4 regions of the Lawsonibacter sp. OA9 genome follow, and region 1 is predicted to be linked to each of the others. Evidence: predicted binding sites of a transcription regulator. Region 1 holds the regulator's gene; each other region holds the start of a gene.
What was found. The regulator LexA, encoded in region 1, represses DNA repair genes until DNA is damaged. The targets are predictions, from matches to a motif close to CNAACANNTGTTNG.

Region 2: MCG44_RS06445 (putative DNA modification/repair radical SAM protein) is a predicted target of LexA. The motif match lies at 2,292-2,305, and genes of this name have one in related genera.
Region 3: uvrB (excinuclease ABC subunit UvrB) is a predicted target of LexA. The motif match lies at 1,973-1,986, and genes of this name have one in related genera.
Region 4: MCG44_RS12625 (dihydroxy-acid dehydratase) is a predicted target of LexA. The motif match lies at 2,444-2,457, and genes of this name have one in related genera.

The regions. Positions count from the first base shown of each region.
Region 1 covers NZ_JAKNTI010000022.1:2,470,246-2,474,088, reverse strand. Annotated here, with positions in the region: gene MCG44_RS13235 (DUF4177 domain-containing protein) at 1-32, opposite strand, end outside; gene MCG44_RS13230 (RNA-binding protein) at 57-857, opposite strand; gene lexA (transcriptional repressor LexA) at 968-1,585, opposite strand; gene MCG44_RS13220 (DUF975 family protein) at 1,745-2,629, opposite strand; gene MCG44_RS13215 (MBL fold metallo-hydrolase RNA specificity domain-containing protein) at 2,738-3,843, opposite strand, start outside.
Region 2 covers NZ_JAKNTI010000022.1:1,112,260-1,116,102, reverse strand. Annotated here, with positions in the region: gene MCG44_RS06460 (CobW family GTP-binding protein) at 1-66, shown strand, start outside; gene MCG44_RS06455 (GTP-binding protein) at 124-1,071, shown strand; gene glsA (glutaminase A) at 1,165-2,082, opposite strand; gene MCG44_RS06445 (putative DNA modification/repair radical SAM protein) at 2,330-3,595, shown strand; gene MCG44_RS06440 (TIGR03915 family putative DNA repair protein) at 3,631-3,843, shown strand, end outside.
Region 3 covers NZ_JAKNTI010000022.1:588,060-591,902, forward strand. Annotated here, with positions in the region: gene pyrE (orotate phosphoribosyltransferase) at 63-737, shown strand; gene MCG44_RS03905 (PF20097 family protein) at 924-1,199, shown strand; gene MCG44_RS03910 (JAB domain-containing protein) at 1,205-1,918, shown strand; gene uvrB (excinuclease ABC subunit UvrB) at 2,034-3,843, shown strand, end outside.
Region 4 covers NZ_JAKNTI010000022.1:2,346,082-2,349,924, forward strand. Annotated here, with positions in the region: gene metA (homoserine O-acetyltransferase MetA) at 423-1,346, shown strand; gene MCG44_RS12620 (LysR family transcriptional regulator) at 1,411-2,376, opposite strand; gene MCG44_RS12625 (dihydroxy-acid dehydratase) at 2,557-3,843, shown strand, end outside.

The DNA of each region.
Region 1 (3,843 bases):
AGAACCTCAAATTCATATTCATAGTGTGCCATAGCTGTGCCCTCCTATCCGGCGGCTTAAATATATCTCTCCAATACCAGCATGGTCCGTCCCTTTTTGGACTGGCCGGGGATCTCCCGGACCACGCACTTGCCCAGTCCGCGGCAGGTGAGAATGTCTCCCACATCCACCAGCTTGTCCCCTTTGAGACACTCCCGGTGGTTGACGGCCGCCTTGCCGGCGGAGATATAGGCCATGGCTTTGGAGCGGGACAGGGAAAAACCGGCGGCAAGCACCGCGTCCAGGCGAGGGGTGGCGACTGTGTCCCGGATGAGCCTTACCTTCGCCTCTCCAGGGGAAAGGGAAGCCAGAGGAATTTCCCGGAGCTTTAACCGCCAACGCCCGGCGGACTCCCACTGGGAGAGGAGAATGGGCAGTACCTCCCGGAGCAGGATCACCTGACAGGTCCTGTCGCCAGGGAGCAAGATGTCCCCCAGCTTTTCCCTCGTCAACCCCAGGCCCATAAGGGAGCCCAGAATATCCCGGTGGCTTAACTCGGAACCGGGAGGGAAGGCGGCCTCCAATGCGGCCAGCGGTCCCTCTGGGTCCAACAGGAGGTCGTTCTCATCCTGCCAGTCGGGGAGGAAGGCGCACAGGGCCCGCTCTGCGCCGGGAAAGCCACCCCAAAAGATATGGCGGGGCTGCCCCCAGGCGTTGAGTAAATCGGTGACAGAGGCCTGTTCACCCGGCGAGAGAAAGGGGGTATGGGCTGGGATGCCCCGGTCCTGAGCCAGTTCCAGCTTGTCCAGCACACGGGCCAGCAGCACCCGCTCCGCCCCGTCACGGGCGCAGCGGTCCAGAAGCTCCTTCTTGGTCACGACCCTTCTCGCCTCCCTCTGTTTGCCTGTTCAGTATACTGGACAGGACCTGGGATTGTCAACGAAAAAAGCCGGCCATGGGGAGCATGACCGGCCGCAGGGGGACAAAATTAGTACCGACGGACTACCGCCACCACCTTGCCAACTATCTCGGCTTTGGTGCCGTCGATAGGCGGGTAATCAGGGTTTTGGGGAAGAAGCCAGGTGCGGCCGTCTTTTCTATGAAGGGTTTTGACGGTGGCCTCATCCTCAAAAAGGGCCACTACGATCTCACCATTCCGGGCCTCCTGCTGGCGGTGGACCACCACCAGGTCACCGGGCAGAATCCCGGCGTTCAGCATGGACTCGCCCCGGACCGTGAGGGCGAAGTGCTCCCCGGACAGACCGGCAGTGTCGAAGGTGAGGTAGTCCTCAATACACTCTTGGGCCAGGATAGGGGTGCCGGCGGCTACATTGCCAAGGATGGGTATTTGGTTGGCGTGGGGGTCCTCCTCCTCTGCCACCGGGCCCATGGATGCCCCCGGCAGGGAGATGGCGCGGGTCTTGCCCTCTGCCTTGACGATGACACCGGCCTCCTCCAGCCCCTTCATGTGGAAGTGGACGGTGGAGGGGGATTTCAGTCCCACAGCCGCGCCAATCTCCCGGACCGAAGGGGGATAGCCGTGCTGATTGGTAAAGGAGAGGATATAGTCATAGATCTGCTGCTGCTTGGCGGTCAGTTTGGCCATGGCAAGGGCTCCTTTCGGCAGACGGACAGAAAATTACATACTAAAATTTAGATGTATTTTATCATACATTTGTACGAATGTCAAACGAATGTTCCAAAAATAAGGAAGCCTCTAAAAAAACGCCAGGACCTAGAGGTCCTGGCGGGTAGCTTTGGATGTTCAGAGAGGGGGCATCTCCACAGAACCCTCCCGCTGGAGGCGCAGCCGGGCGTCGTAGAAGCCGGCCATGGTCACGGAGCGGTAGGGATAGAGCCACAGCTTTACCGGGATGGAGGCCAGCAGGAGAAGAAGGGCGGAGCTGGGATAGGAGAGGATAATCTGATAGAGCACATAGGCCGCTCCGTAGTGCTCCAGGGAAAGAGACTGGAAAAAACCTCCTTGGACCAGCACTTGGACCAGGACCAGCGTGTACAGAAGTAGATCCAGCAGTTCCCAGCCGAGAAAGGAGAAAAACAACTTGAACATCTCCCACTTCCATCCCCGCGTCAGCTCCACACTGCGGCGGACCGCGGCGAAGGCCCCATGGTCAGGGTGGTCGGCCAGCAAATAGTAGGCCAGGGCGTAGCGCAGAGAGACCCAATAAGAGAAAATCATGATGCCGGCAATTAGAACGGGAATCACAAGGAAGGAGAGGCCTGGGGAGAGAAGAACCGGAATTAGGACCAGCCAGACGACGGGGATGCACAGCAGGGACCAGGCCAGCGTGTGGAGAAAGATCAGAATGGAGGTCATGATAACCAGCAGGGCCACGGAGAAGCCATCGGCTAGGGCGCCCAGTCCGGGAGACAGCTTCCGGGAGGTCCACATGGACCATAGCGTAAAGCCAAAGCCAACTACCGTGGAGTACAGGGAGAGGAGGATGGAAAGGAACAAAGCCGGCAGACTGATGTTTCCTGTGTCCGGGGCCGGAACAAGCAGGCCGGCCAGTGTGGAAACACCAGTGGTCATCAGCAGATATACCAAGGTGACCACCCAGAAGGAAGGACGGGAGACCCGAATGGCCTCCCTAGCCTGCCTTTTCAGTTCTCTGCGGTCGATCTCCATAAAAACTCTCCGTTCTTACTGTCATAGTTGGGGAAGGGCGCCGCTGCCAGCAGGAGCGAACCTTCGCTCCGGTCCATCCGCGCTGCTCGCGGCGGCTCAAACGCCTCTCTATTCCCACTTGTCCATGATTTGCCGAAGCTGATCGGCCAGCTTGGACAGATCCTTGTTGGAACGGCCCCGGCTGCGGCTGATAAGGTCGGCCAAGTCCTTGGACACATCTTGTAGCCGCAGGAAGGCGGCGGAGGGAGCGGAGGCGCCGCCTGTGGTCCGCTTGCTCTCCAGAACAACGCCCTTTGCCAGCATACGATTTCCCAGCAGATCATAGACCTCCTCATAGAGAGGCGCGTGGGCGGGGATGCCCCGCTCATTCAAATCATTTGCAAAGAGGTCTGTGATCTCACTATCCCCGTGTACCACGAACACTTGGTCCGGCTTGGGGGAGAAATGGCCGATCCAGTCCAGCAGGTGATCCCGGTCGGCGTGAGAGGACAGGCCGGGGAAATTCAGGATCCGGGCCCGGACGGCGATCTCCTCACCAAAAAGCTTTACACTTTTGGCCCCCTCCAGCAGACGGCGGCCCAGAGTGCCCTCCCCCTGATAGCCCACAAAGACCACAGCGCATTCGGGGCGCCATAGGTTGTGCTTCAGGTGGTGGCGGATGCGGCCGGCATCGCACATACCGGAGGCGGAGATGATGATTTTAGAGCTCTTGTCCATATTGAGAGCCTTGGATTCCTCGGTAGACTGGGTCAGGGTCAGGCCGGGGAAAGTGAACAGGTTGTCGCCACCCTGCAGGACGGCAATTGCCTCCTCGTCCAGGTAGCCGTGAAGATCGCCAGCGTAGATCTTGGTGGCCTCAGCGGCCAGGGGAGAGTCCACGCAGACGGTAAAGTTGGGGACCGATTTGACCATCCCCTCATTTTTGATCTCTCGGAGGAAGTAGAGCAGCTCCTGGGTACGGCCTACGGCAAAGGAGGGGATAACAATGTTGCCACCTTTGGAAAACACGTCGTCAATGAGGGCGGCCAGGGCCTCGGTATAGCTCTCTGGGGGCTGGTGGTTCCGGTCGCCGTAGGTGGACTCCATGATGACATAATCCGCCTCTGTCACAAAGGAGGGGTCCCGGATGACAGGCTGGTCTACGTTGCCCAGATCTCCGGAGAAGACCAGCTTCTTGGTGACACCGTTCTCAGTGGCCCAGATCTCCACACAGG
Region 2 (3,843 bases), 1.4 Mb from region 1:
CGGCTGTGCGTCATCGGCTCCGAGCTGAAGGAGGACCAGCTGGAAAAGCTGTTCCTGCTGGCCTAATTTGCTAGATGGGCGGCCCATGGCCGCCCATCCATATCATACCACGAGGTGAAGATCATGCCCGATAGTAGGATCCCCCTGTATCTTATCACCGGCTTTTTGGACGCCGGCAAAACCACCCTTCTTACCGACACGCTGAATATGGATTACTTTAACGACGGTCAACGCACCGTCCTCCTCATGTGCGAGGACGGCGAGGAGGAGTACGACCCCCAGTTTCTCTCCCAGCGCAACTGTCGCCTGGTCCCCATCGAGGGGCAGGAGCAGCTCAACACCGAATTTCTGAAGGAAGTGGACCGGCGCTATCAGCCGGAACGGGTCCTGATGGAGTTCAATGGGATGTGGCCGGTGGACCTTCTGCGCAAGCTGAAGCTGCCCAAGACCTGGGGGCTGTACCAGGCCATCCATGTGGTGGACGGCACCACCTTTGAGATGTATCTGGCCAATATGCAGTCCATGTTCATCGACATGGTGACTGAGGCGGATATGGTCCTTTTCAACCGCTGCACTCCCGATATGCCCATGGCCGGCTGGAAGCGGTCCATCCGGGCGGTGAACCGTATGTGCGAGATCGTCTTTGAGGACGAGAAGGGGGAGGAGTTAGAGGTGGAGGATATCCTCCCCTACTCCCTGGAGGAGGACCACATCACCTTGGAGGACCCGGATTACGGCATCTGGTATCTGGATATCCAGGAGCACCCTGACCGGTATGTGGGCAAGACCATCACCATGAAAACCCAGGCCATGACCGGCTCCAAGCTGCCCCGTGGTACCTTCGTCCCCGGCCGCAACGCCATGACCTGCTGTGCAGAGGATATCCGCTTTTTCGGTTTCCTCTGTAAGTATGACAGAGCCCGCTCCCTGAAAAAGGGAGAGTGGGTCAAGGTCACCGCTGAGATCCGGTGGGAGCGCGCCGACGTCTACGATGGAGAGGGCGTGGTCCTTTACGCCCAGTCTGTGGAGAAGGCGGAGCGCCCTGAGGATCCCCTGGTATATTTCAGATAAGCAGAACGGCGCCCGGTACTTTGTACCGGGCGCCGCTTTTTTCTTCCCTTTTGGCCGGGAGCATCCGCAAACTCAATCGCTCTCCCTTCCTTATCAGAAAATACTTAGATACATCCGCTTAGACAACTCCTCCAACACCTTAATACCTGCCAGGCTGTTTCCCTTTCCATCCAACCCAGGGGAAAAGATACCGATTCCCATTCTGGTGGGCACCACAGCCATAATGCCGCCTCCCACTCCACTTTTGGCCGGCACGCCTACATTGACCGCGAAATCTCCTGAGCCGTCGTACATCCCACAGGTCATCAAAATGGCGTTGACATAGGTGGCATACCGGCTGGGGAAGATCCGCTCCTCTGTCTGAGGCAGCTTCCCACGGTTGGCCAGCACAAAACCGATGTGGGCCAAGTCCTTGCTGTTCACCGAGATGGAACAGGCTTTGAAATAGCAGTCCAGCACCTGTTCCACATCGTCCTCGATCATGCCATAGGTCTTCAGCAGAAAGGCCAGTGCCCGGTTTTTATTTCCCGTCCGCTTTTCCGACAGGTAGACCTGCTGATCCAGATCGATCTCCTGGTCTCCGGCCAGCTGCCTGGTCAGGTCCAGCAGGCGCCGGAATCGCTCCTCATAGTCCTTTCCCTTAATTAGAGTGCACATGGCGATGGCGCCCATATTGACCATGGGGTTCAAGTGGTCGCTGAACAAGGTCTGGTCCGTGACATTGATGGCGTCAAAGGGCTTGCCCGTGGCCTCTACGCCCACCCGGGATCGGACGTACTCCTCCCCGTTGTCCATCAGCGCCAGCAGCAGGAGGATAGGCTTGACCACGCTCTGGATGGTAAATCGCTTCTTGTAGTCCCCCGCCTGATAGTGCCGCCCGTCGCTGCGGAGCACATAAATCCCCAGGTCATTGGCATCTCCATTCGCCAGCTCCGGGATATAAGTGGCCACCTTTCCCTGCTGGGTATAGGGCCGGCAATCCTCCAGTAACTGCTCCAACAACTCTTCCATTCCCCATCCTCCTTGTATTTTTTCAACAGGAGCACTCCATTTTTATGGATTTATTATAGCTGACTTTCATAATAAAGTCAATGAAAGCATAAATTCTTCCCCGTTTCAGAATACATAGGTCAATGCGCAAAACAGTGGCATCTCGCGAAATGTCCAAGGTAGAAAGATTTTTCCTCTTGACATCTCGCTCCTTCTTACTATAATTGTATAGTACAAATGTTCTATATTTGTGTTGGAGGCGAACACCATGGAACTGCTAGACAAGCTGAATATCCTGGCAGACGCTGCGAAATATGACGCTGCCTGCACCTCCAGTGGACTGGACCGTGCAGGACGCTCCGGAACCATCGGAAGTACCTCCATGACCGGCTGCTGCCACACCTTCTCCGCCGACGGGCGCTGCGTCTCTCTTTTGAAGGTGCTGATGACCAACATCTGTATCTACGACTGCCTGTACTGTATCAACCGACGGACTAACGATGTCCGGCGTGCCGCATTCTCCCCTAGAGAGCTGTGTGATCTCACCATGGGCTTCTACCGCCGGAACTACATCGAAGGTCTGTTCCTCTCCTCAGCTGTGGTTCGGAATCCGGACTATACCACCGAATTGATGATTCAGACTCTCCACCTGCTGCGGACAGAGCACCGCTTTGGGGGCTATATCCACGCTAAGGCCATTCCGGGGGCCGATCCCCTCCTCACCCACCAACTGGGCCTGCTCGCCGACCGGTTGAGCGTCAATATCGAATTGCCCAGTGCCAAAAGTTTGGCCCTTTTGGCACCGGACAAGAAAAAGGAGGCCCTTTTGGCCCCAATGAAGCAGATCCGGGATGGCATCTCCCTATCCAAGCAGGAGTTGAAACTATACCGCCATACCCCCCGCTTCGCTCCCGCGGGACAGTCCACCCAGATAATCATAGGGGCCACGCCGGAGAGTGACCGGCACATTCTCGCCCTCACCCAAGGACTTTATGACCGATATTGTCTAAAGCGGGTCTTTTTTTCCGCCTATATGCCCGTATCCACCAGCCCTCTCCTCCCCTCTTTCCAGGACTTTAAGCCCCCGCTCCTACGGGAGCACCGGCTGTACCAGGCGGACTGGCTGCTCCGCTTCTACCACTTCCGGGCAGAGGAGCTGCTGGATGAGAGCCAGCCTGATCTGGATCCCAGGATGGACCCCAAGTGCTGCTGGGCGCTGCGGCATCTGCAATTTTTTCCGGTAGAGGTGAACCGGGCCGACTACGAGGCCCTTCTCCGGGTGCCAGGTATCGGGGTAACAAGCGCCCGGCGTATTCTCACCGCCCGACGGGTGGGTCCACTGACCTTTGAGGGTCTAAAGAGGTTGGGCGTGGTACTGAAACGAGCCCAGTACTTCCTCACCTGTTCCGGTCGTTGCCTGGAGGGACTGCGGGTCAGCGAGGACGGCCTGCTGCGCCACCTGCTCGCTTTGGAGCCCCCCGCTCAGACCTCTCCCATGGGCGAGCAGCTGTCTCTGTTCGACCAAGCTGTTTGAAGCGGGCTACTCCATACTATTCAGGAGGTGATCTCATGCCTTGGACCCAAGTATGCTGCCACTATGACGGCACCTTTTCTGGTTTTCTCACCTGTGTTTTTGAAACTTATGTCAACCAGGAAGAACCAGTTGAGTTCCGCACACCGGAGGACCCCTGCTGCTCTCTGTACCCCCAGAGAACCATTATCACCGTGGAGGAGCACGCCCAGCGTGTATACCGCTCCTTCTCCCCCAAGCTGGGGCATGAG
Region 3 (3,843 bases), 1.9 Mb from region 1:
AATGATATAATAATACGATTTCCGGCCTGTGCCGGGCAAACTGGAGAAAAGAGGTCGAAACGATGACATACAAAGAGGAATTTATCACATTTATGGTGCGCTCCGGCGTGCTTACCTTTGGGGATTTTACCACGAAGTCCGGACGGAAGACCCCTTATTTCGTCAACACCGGGAACTACAAGACCGGGGCCCAGGCGGCCAAGCTGGGAGACTACTACGCCGCCTGCATTCAGGAGCATATGCCGGAGGGAATCACCTGCCTGTTCGGCCCCGCCTACAAGGGGATCCCTCTGGCGGTGTCCGCCGCGGCCTCTCTGTACCGGAACTATGACCGGGACCTGCCTTACTGCTTCAACCGCAAGGAGGCCAAGGACCACGGCGAGGGTGGTTCCATGGTGGGCTACAAGCCACAGGACGGAGATGATGTGGCCATTATTGAGGACGTGGTCACCGCTGGCACCGCCGTCCGGGAGTCTATCGAGCTGTTTAAGCATGTGGCCAAGGTCAACATGAAGGCCCTGTTCGTGTCGGTGGACCGGATGGAGCGGGGCACCCGGGACTGCTCCACCCTGGATGAGCTGCGCCAGGACTATGGTATCCAGGTTTACCCCATCGTTACCGTCCGGGAGGTCATCGCCTTCCTCCATAATAACCCTGTGGATGGCAAAGTCTATATTGACGACGAGATGAAGGCTAAAATGGAAGCCTACTTGGCGGAGTACGGGGCCAAAGCATAAACCTATAACCCCCCGTCCCCTTGGAGAGCATGGGGGGCATCAGGGGGTAACTGGTCCCCCCTGAAAATGCGGTGTGCGAAGCGCATATGTTTTTCCCGCAGGAGAAAAACCCGCATTTTGAATGGAGGCGTACCTGGCAGAGTACGGAGCCAAGGGCTGAGAGAGCCTTTGATTGGAGGTGCTGGAATGAACTGTCCATACTGTGGCGGATCAATGCTGGAAGGGACGTTCCACGACCGGGGAGACAGCTATATTCTACCGGCCGGGGAGGTGCCTCCCAAGCTCTGGACCAAGGCTGTCCTGAAGAAAAAGCACGCCATTTTGCTGCCTCCGGAGTCCTTTGGCGCTGTGTGGGCACAGCGGCCAAGTGCGTTCTGGTGCGGGATATGTAAAAAAATGCTGGTAGACTATGGGGAGCTGATGTCCCAGGTTGAGGGGCAAGGTACTGAGGGAAAGGAATAGGTCCCATGGCAGAACAAGGAAAGCACCGCCATGCCGGCCACCGGCAGCGGATGAAAACAGAATTTCTGACCCGTGGGTTGGAGGGCTGGCCGGACCACAGGGTGCTGGAGCTGCTGTTGTTTTACGCCATTCCCCAGGGGGATGTGAACGCCATCGCCCACGACCTGATCGACCGCTTTGGCTCTCTGGCCGGGGTGTTGGACGCCTCGGTGGACGAGCTGACAAAGGTGCTGGGGGTGGGGGAGCACACCGCGCTTCTGCTGCGGCTTATCCCCGCTCTGGGCAGGCGCTACCAGATGGACAGGAGCGACCTGGGAAAGATTATCAACAGCATCCACCAGGCTGAGGAGCTCCTGGGTCCCTATTTTTTTGGGGCGAGAAACGAGATGGTCTATGGCCTCTTCCTGGACAGCAAGCGAAAGGCCCTGGGTGTCCGACTGGTGTCAGAGGGCAGCATCTCTGCCTGTGACATCAATATCCGGCGTATTTTGGAGGAGGCGGTGGGTCTGCGTGCCTCCAGGCTGTATCTGGCCCATAACCACATCAGCAATCTGGCCCTTCCCTCCGACGCCGACTGGCAGGCCACTGATGTCATCCGCAGCGCCCTGCTGCCCGCTGGGGTGACGCTGGAGGACCATCTGATCTTCGTGGACGGGGACGTGGTGTCCCTGATGGAGACAGAGCGCCGGCAGGGCCGTCCCATGTATCAGCTGTTATAAGTACCCGCTCCTCCCCCTGCAAAAACGGTGGGAGGAGCGAAAAACTCTTGTGTTGGAACAAATGTTCTGATATAATGAGGAGTAATCTGTATAGACTACTGGCGAGGTGAAGGGAATGCCCAAATTTGAAGTGGTTTCAGAATATACCCCCAGCGGCGACCAGCCGGAGGCCATTCAGGCTCTGGCCCAGGGGATCGAGATGGGGCTGGACGAGCAGACCCTGCTGGGAGTGACCGGCTCGGGCAAGACCTTCACCATGGCCAAGATCATCGAGAAGGTCCAGCGTCCCACCTTGGTACTGGCCCATAACAAGACTCTGGCCGCCCAACTGTGCGCCGAGTTCCGGGAGTTTTTTCCCAACAACGCGGTGGAATACTTCGTATCCTACTACGACTACTACCAGCCGGAGGCCTATATCCCCCATACGGATACGTTTATTGAAAAGGACTCCGCCATCAATGAGGAAATCGACCGTCTCCGCCTGTCCGCCACCGCCTCCCTGCTGGAGCGGCGGGACGTGATCGTGGTATCCTCGGTGTCCTGCATCTACGGCCTGGGCGAGCCGGAGGATTTTGAGAAGATGATGGTTTCCCTCCGGGTGGGTGCCCAGATGGAGCGGGACGAGATGCTGAAAAAGCTGGTGGCCATCCGCTACGAGCGCAACGACATCGCCTTTGAACGCAATATGTTCCGTGTCCGGGGGGACACGGTGGAGATCTGGCCAGCCTACTGGAAGGACACGGCCATCCGGGTGGAGTTTTTCGGGGACGAGATCGACCGCATCAGCGAGATCAATGTGGTCACCGGCACCTCCATCCGTCGGCTGACCAATATCCCTATCTGGCCTGCCACCCACTATGTCACTCCCAAGGAGAAGATGGACGCCGCTATCCAGGAGATCTACAAGGAGTTGGAGGAGCGGGTGGCTTTCTTCGAATCGGAGAACAAGCTCATTGAGGCCCAGCGCGTCAAGCAGCGCACCATGTACGACGTGGAGATGATGCAGGAGCTGGGCTACTGCTCAGGCATTGAGAATTACTCACGGGTGATTGAAGGCCGCCCCGTCGGCTCGCCTCCCCATACCCTGCTGGACTATTTCCCAAAAGACTTCGTTCTGTTTATCGACGAGAGCCATGTCACCCTGCCCCAGGTGCGGGCCATGTACAATGGGGACCGGGCCCGCAAGACCACCCTGGTGGACTACGGCTTCCGCCTGCCCTGCGCCTTTGACAACCGGCCGCTGAAATTTCCGGAGTTTGAGCAGCGGGTCAACCAGGTGGTCTATGTGTCCGCTACCCCTGGGGAGTACGAGCGCACCCGCTCCGGACAGATTGTGGAGCAGGTCATCCGGCCCACCGGTCTGCTGGATCCCCGCATTGAGGTCCGTCCCGTAGAGGGGCAGATCGACGACTTGATCGGCGAGATAAACCAGCGTACCGCCAGGAACGAGCGGGTGCTGGTCACCACCCTGACCAAAAGGATGGCAGAGGATCTGACCGCCTATCTCCAGGGGGCGGGGATCAAGGTGCGCTATATGCACCACGACATCGATGCCATGGAGCGCATGGAAATTATCCGGGATCTGCGCCTGGGTGCCTTCCATGTGCTGGTGGGGATCAACCTGCTGCGGGAGGGGCTGGATCTGCCTGAGGTGTCCTTAGTGGCCATTCTGGACGCGGACAAGGAGGGATTTCTCCGAAGCGAGACTTCCCTCATCCAGACCATCGGCCGGGCGGCCCGAAACGCCGAGGGCATGGTCATCATGTACGCCGACACCATCACACCCTCCATGCGCCGGGCCATGGACGAGACGGAGCGGAGGCGGGAGAAGCAGGACGCCTTCAACAAGGCCCACGGCATCGTACCCAAGACAGTCATCAAATCGGTGCGGGCTCTGCTGGATATCTCTGCCGAAGGGGAGGATA
Region 4 (3,843 bases), 120 kb from region 1:
GGTTACCACACTTCATTGCCTTTGTCAAGCACTTTTTTTCGCCAGTTTCAAACTTTTTTCGTCTGTCCCCTGGACCGCCTCGTGTGGCTCCCTCCGCTCCCCCGCAGGGCTTGCCCCTGCCGCAGAGCGCTTGCTTATATTAGCAAACACTTCCTCCCTTGTCAACACTTTTTTCCCACTTTTTTCCCCTTTTTTTATCCCCTCCTTACCTACACTATATCTTCCCCTCCTTCACTCCCTCCTACCACTATATCTGGACCGCCCTTCTACCTGTCCATCTGTCAAGAACAAATATACACCAGATTTCCACCTTGCGGAAATTCCTTGTTTGTGGTAACCTTATTTCATCCATGGCCGAGCAAATACGCACCACTGACGGCCAAGAGGCCACACGCCTCTTATCATATAGGGAAGTGATCCAAATGCCCATCAAGATTCCCGACTCTCTGCCCGCCCGAGCCACGCTGGAGGGGGAAAATATCTTTGTCATGACGGAATATCGGGCCATCCATCAGGATATGCGTCCGCTGAATCTCCTTATCCTGAATCTAATGCCGACCAAAATCGTCACTGAAACGCAGCTGCTTCGCAAGCTGTCCAATACGCCTCTGCAAATTCAGGTGGAGCTCCTTCAAATGGCTAGCCACGTTTCCCAAAATACGGATGCCAGCCATCTCGCTTCCTTTTATACTACCTTTGACCAAATCAAGGATAAACGGTATGACGGTATGATCATCACCGGCGCGCCGGTAGAAAATCTGGATTTCGCGGATGTGGACTATTGGCCGGAGCTGTGCGACATTATGGAGTGGACCAAGACTCATGTCCATTCCACTCTCCATGTGTGCTGGGGGGCTCAAGCCGGCCTCTACTACCACTACGGCATTCCCAAATACTCTCTGCCCAAAAAACTGTTCGGTGTCTTCCCACATACTATTATAAAAAAACAATCCCCCCTGTTCCGGGGATTTGATGATATCTTCTATGTCCCCCATTCCCGGCATACGGAAAACCATCTGGATGATATCCTGGCCCGCCCGGAACTAGAACTGCTGGCCGTATCGGATGAGGCCGGAGTTTTTGCTGTCAAAAGCGAGAACAACCGCCGCTTCTTTATCACCGGCCACCCGGAATATGATCCGGACACGTTGGCCAACGAGTACTTTCGGGATATCAACAAAGGTCTTGATATTGATGTTCCCAAGCATTATTTTCCCGGCGATGACCCCCGACAGTCACCCGTTGTCCGCTGGCGTTCCGCCGCACAGCTCTTTTACACCAACTGGCTCAATTATTATGTATATCAGACTACTCCCTATGACCTGTATCAAGGCCAACTGCAATGATAATAAAGCTGGTCCCCGAATGGAAGTTTCGGGGACCAGCTTTTTGTTATCTCAAATCTCAGGTCTACTGCTCCAGCACCTCTGTCTGCTCCAAGTAGCTGCCCACAATCTCCTTCAGAAGCGCAAAACAGTCTACCGCAAATTTGGGGTAGTACACCATATCCTGATACACCAAATCAAAGCGCAGGGATCGTTCCAAGCCCCGTACTGGTAGGATGCAGAGAAATCTTTCCTCTGGGCAGCTTCGGTTCCCCTTTATAATGGTAGGCAGAAATATTTGAGGACAGAAGGACGCCACATATCCAGTGCGACACGCCTCCTCTAATACGTTGTAATCACTGACTGACAACAGATTGTCTATCGTCACCCCATTTGTGACCAGGTGCTGGTCAATCAACTGGAAGGCTGTACTTTTTCCATAATTCATAGCAAAGGGCAGGCCTTGAAAGTGTTTCAAGTCAATGCCGCTCCTTAGGCCGGCTATTGCCTCTTTCTCCAGTCCGAGGTATTTTTTGAGATAGGAGACGGAGGCAATCAAATAGATGCTCTCCCGAGCCAGAGGGACCGACTTCATTCCAGGACGCAGAGCTGTATTGACACCCAAAAATCCATCCAGCTCACCGTTCTCCAGCATCCTTTCCATTGCGGAGGTCTCTCCCGGGACCAGCTCGAGCCGCACCTTCGGATATCGAGCATGATACTGCACAAAGAACAGAGGAATGATCAGGCGGGCTCTTGCATAGTTTGTACCTAATCTCAGGGTGCCAGCAGCCCCCTCCTCCAGTTCGGCCAATTCCGCTTCCAACCCGGACTCCAAATTTTTTACCCGCTGCAGCGTGCGCTGTACCGCTTCCCCCGCCGGAGTAAGGGACACCCGTGGACGCCGGTAGAAGAGCGGGGTTCCATAGCACTCCTCCAGCCGCCGGATATGGTCACTGAGCCCCTGTTGGCTGAGGAAAGCACGGGCCGCTGCCCGACGGAAATTGAGCTCCTCCGCCAAGATCAGAAAGAGTTTCTCACTATTTGTCATCTGTCTCCCCCCTTTCATGGTAACATACACGGCATTTAATAACAAGTATTTACTTGTTGATTTACAGAGTACAACTGTTTTACATAGAATCAGTTTTTCTCTATACTATATTGTATCAGAGCGGACACATACCACAGCAACCACTATATTATCATTTCAATTAGGGGAGGCAAGACCTAGATGGCAGAAAACTGGAAGGGGGTCCATGACCCTGATAATATCCAGGAGGGCTATTTCACCGGCCTGATGAATTCCTGCGGATACCGCATCAAGGATTTACGCAAACCTATCATCGGCATCGCAAATTCTTACACGGATGTCAATCCCGGTCACCGAAGCTTTGGCGAACTGGTCAAGTTCGTAAAGGAAGGTATCTGGTCCGCTGGCGGCGTACCGGGGGAGTTTAATGTCCCCGCCCCCTGCGACGGCATGGCCCAGGGCACAGGGATGCATTATATCCTGCCCCAGCGTGATTTGATCGCGGCCAGCATTGAATCCATGGCCAACGCCCACGGCTTTGACGGCCTTGTCTTCCTATGCAGCTGTGACAAGATCGTCCCCGGTATGCTTATGGCTGCCGCCGCGCTCAATAAACCCTGCCTTTTTCTCACTGCCGGCAGCATGGTGCCCTATGAGGCGGAGGAGGGCACCTATGTGACCCCTGATTTGAAGGAGTCTATCGGCGCCCGGAATATCGACAAGATCAGTGAGGAAACCTACACTCGTTATCGTGAAAACATCTGCTTTTCCTGCGGTACCTGCAGTATGTACGGGACCGCCAATACCATGGGCGTTTTTGCCGAAGTCATCGGCCTGTGCCCCATCGACAGCACCACCATGCTGTTCTGCTCTGCGGCTAAAAACCGTCAGGCCCGGGATGTGGGTGAACGCATCGTTCAGCTTGTGAAGGAGAACGTCAGGTTCAGCGATATCGTCACGGAAAGCAGCCTGATAAACGGCCTCCGTCATGTAGCGGCTACCGGCGGATCTACCAACGCCCAGCTCCACATATGCGCGCTGGCCCGTGTGATGGGTATTAAGCTCGATATGGGAGATTTCGACCAGATCCAGCAGCATGTCCCCTGTATTGCCAAGTTCAAACCCTCCTCCCAATATAATATCTATGACTATTACAAGGCCGGAGGCGTGGGAGCCACCCTCAAGGCGATCCAGCAGTATTTGGACCTGGATGCCCGTTTGGCTATGGGCGGTACTCTGGGCGAATTTTTGTCCGCCTTCAAACGGAAAGTAAACGCCGAGATCATTCACTCTGTCGAGGACCCCCTGTATCCTGACGGCAGCTTTGCCGTGCTATACGGCAATTTGGCCCCCAACGGCTGCATCGTGAAAAAGAGCGGCGTGGTCCCTGAGATGTTCCACCACCGGGGGCCGGCTGTGTGCTTCGACTCTGAGGACGACCTGCGCAAGTTTATGGCAGATAGGGCCGTCAAGCCCGGCAGCGTCCTG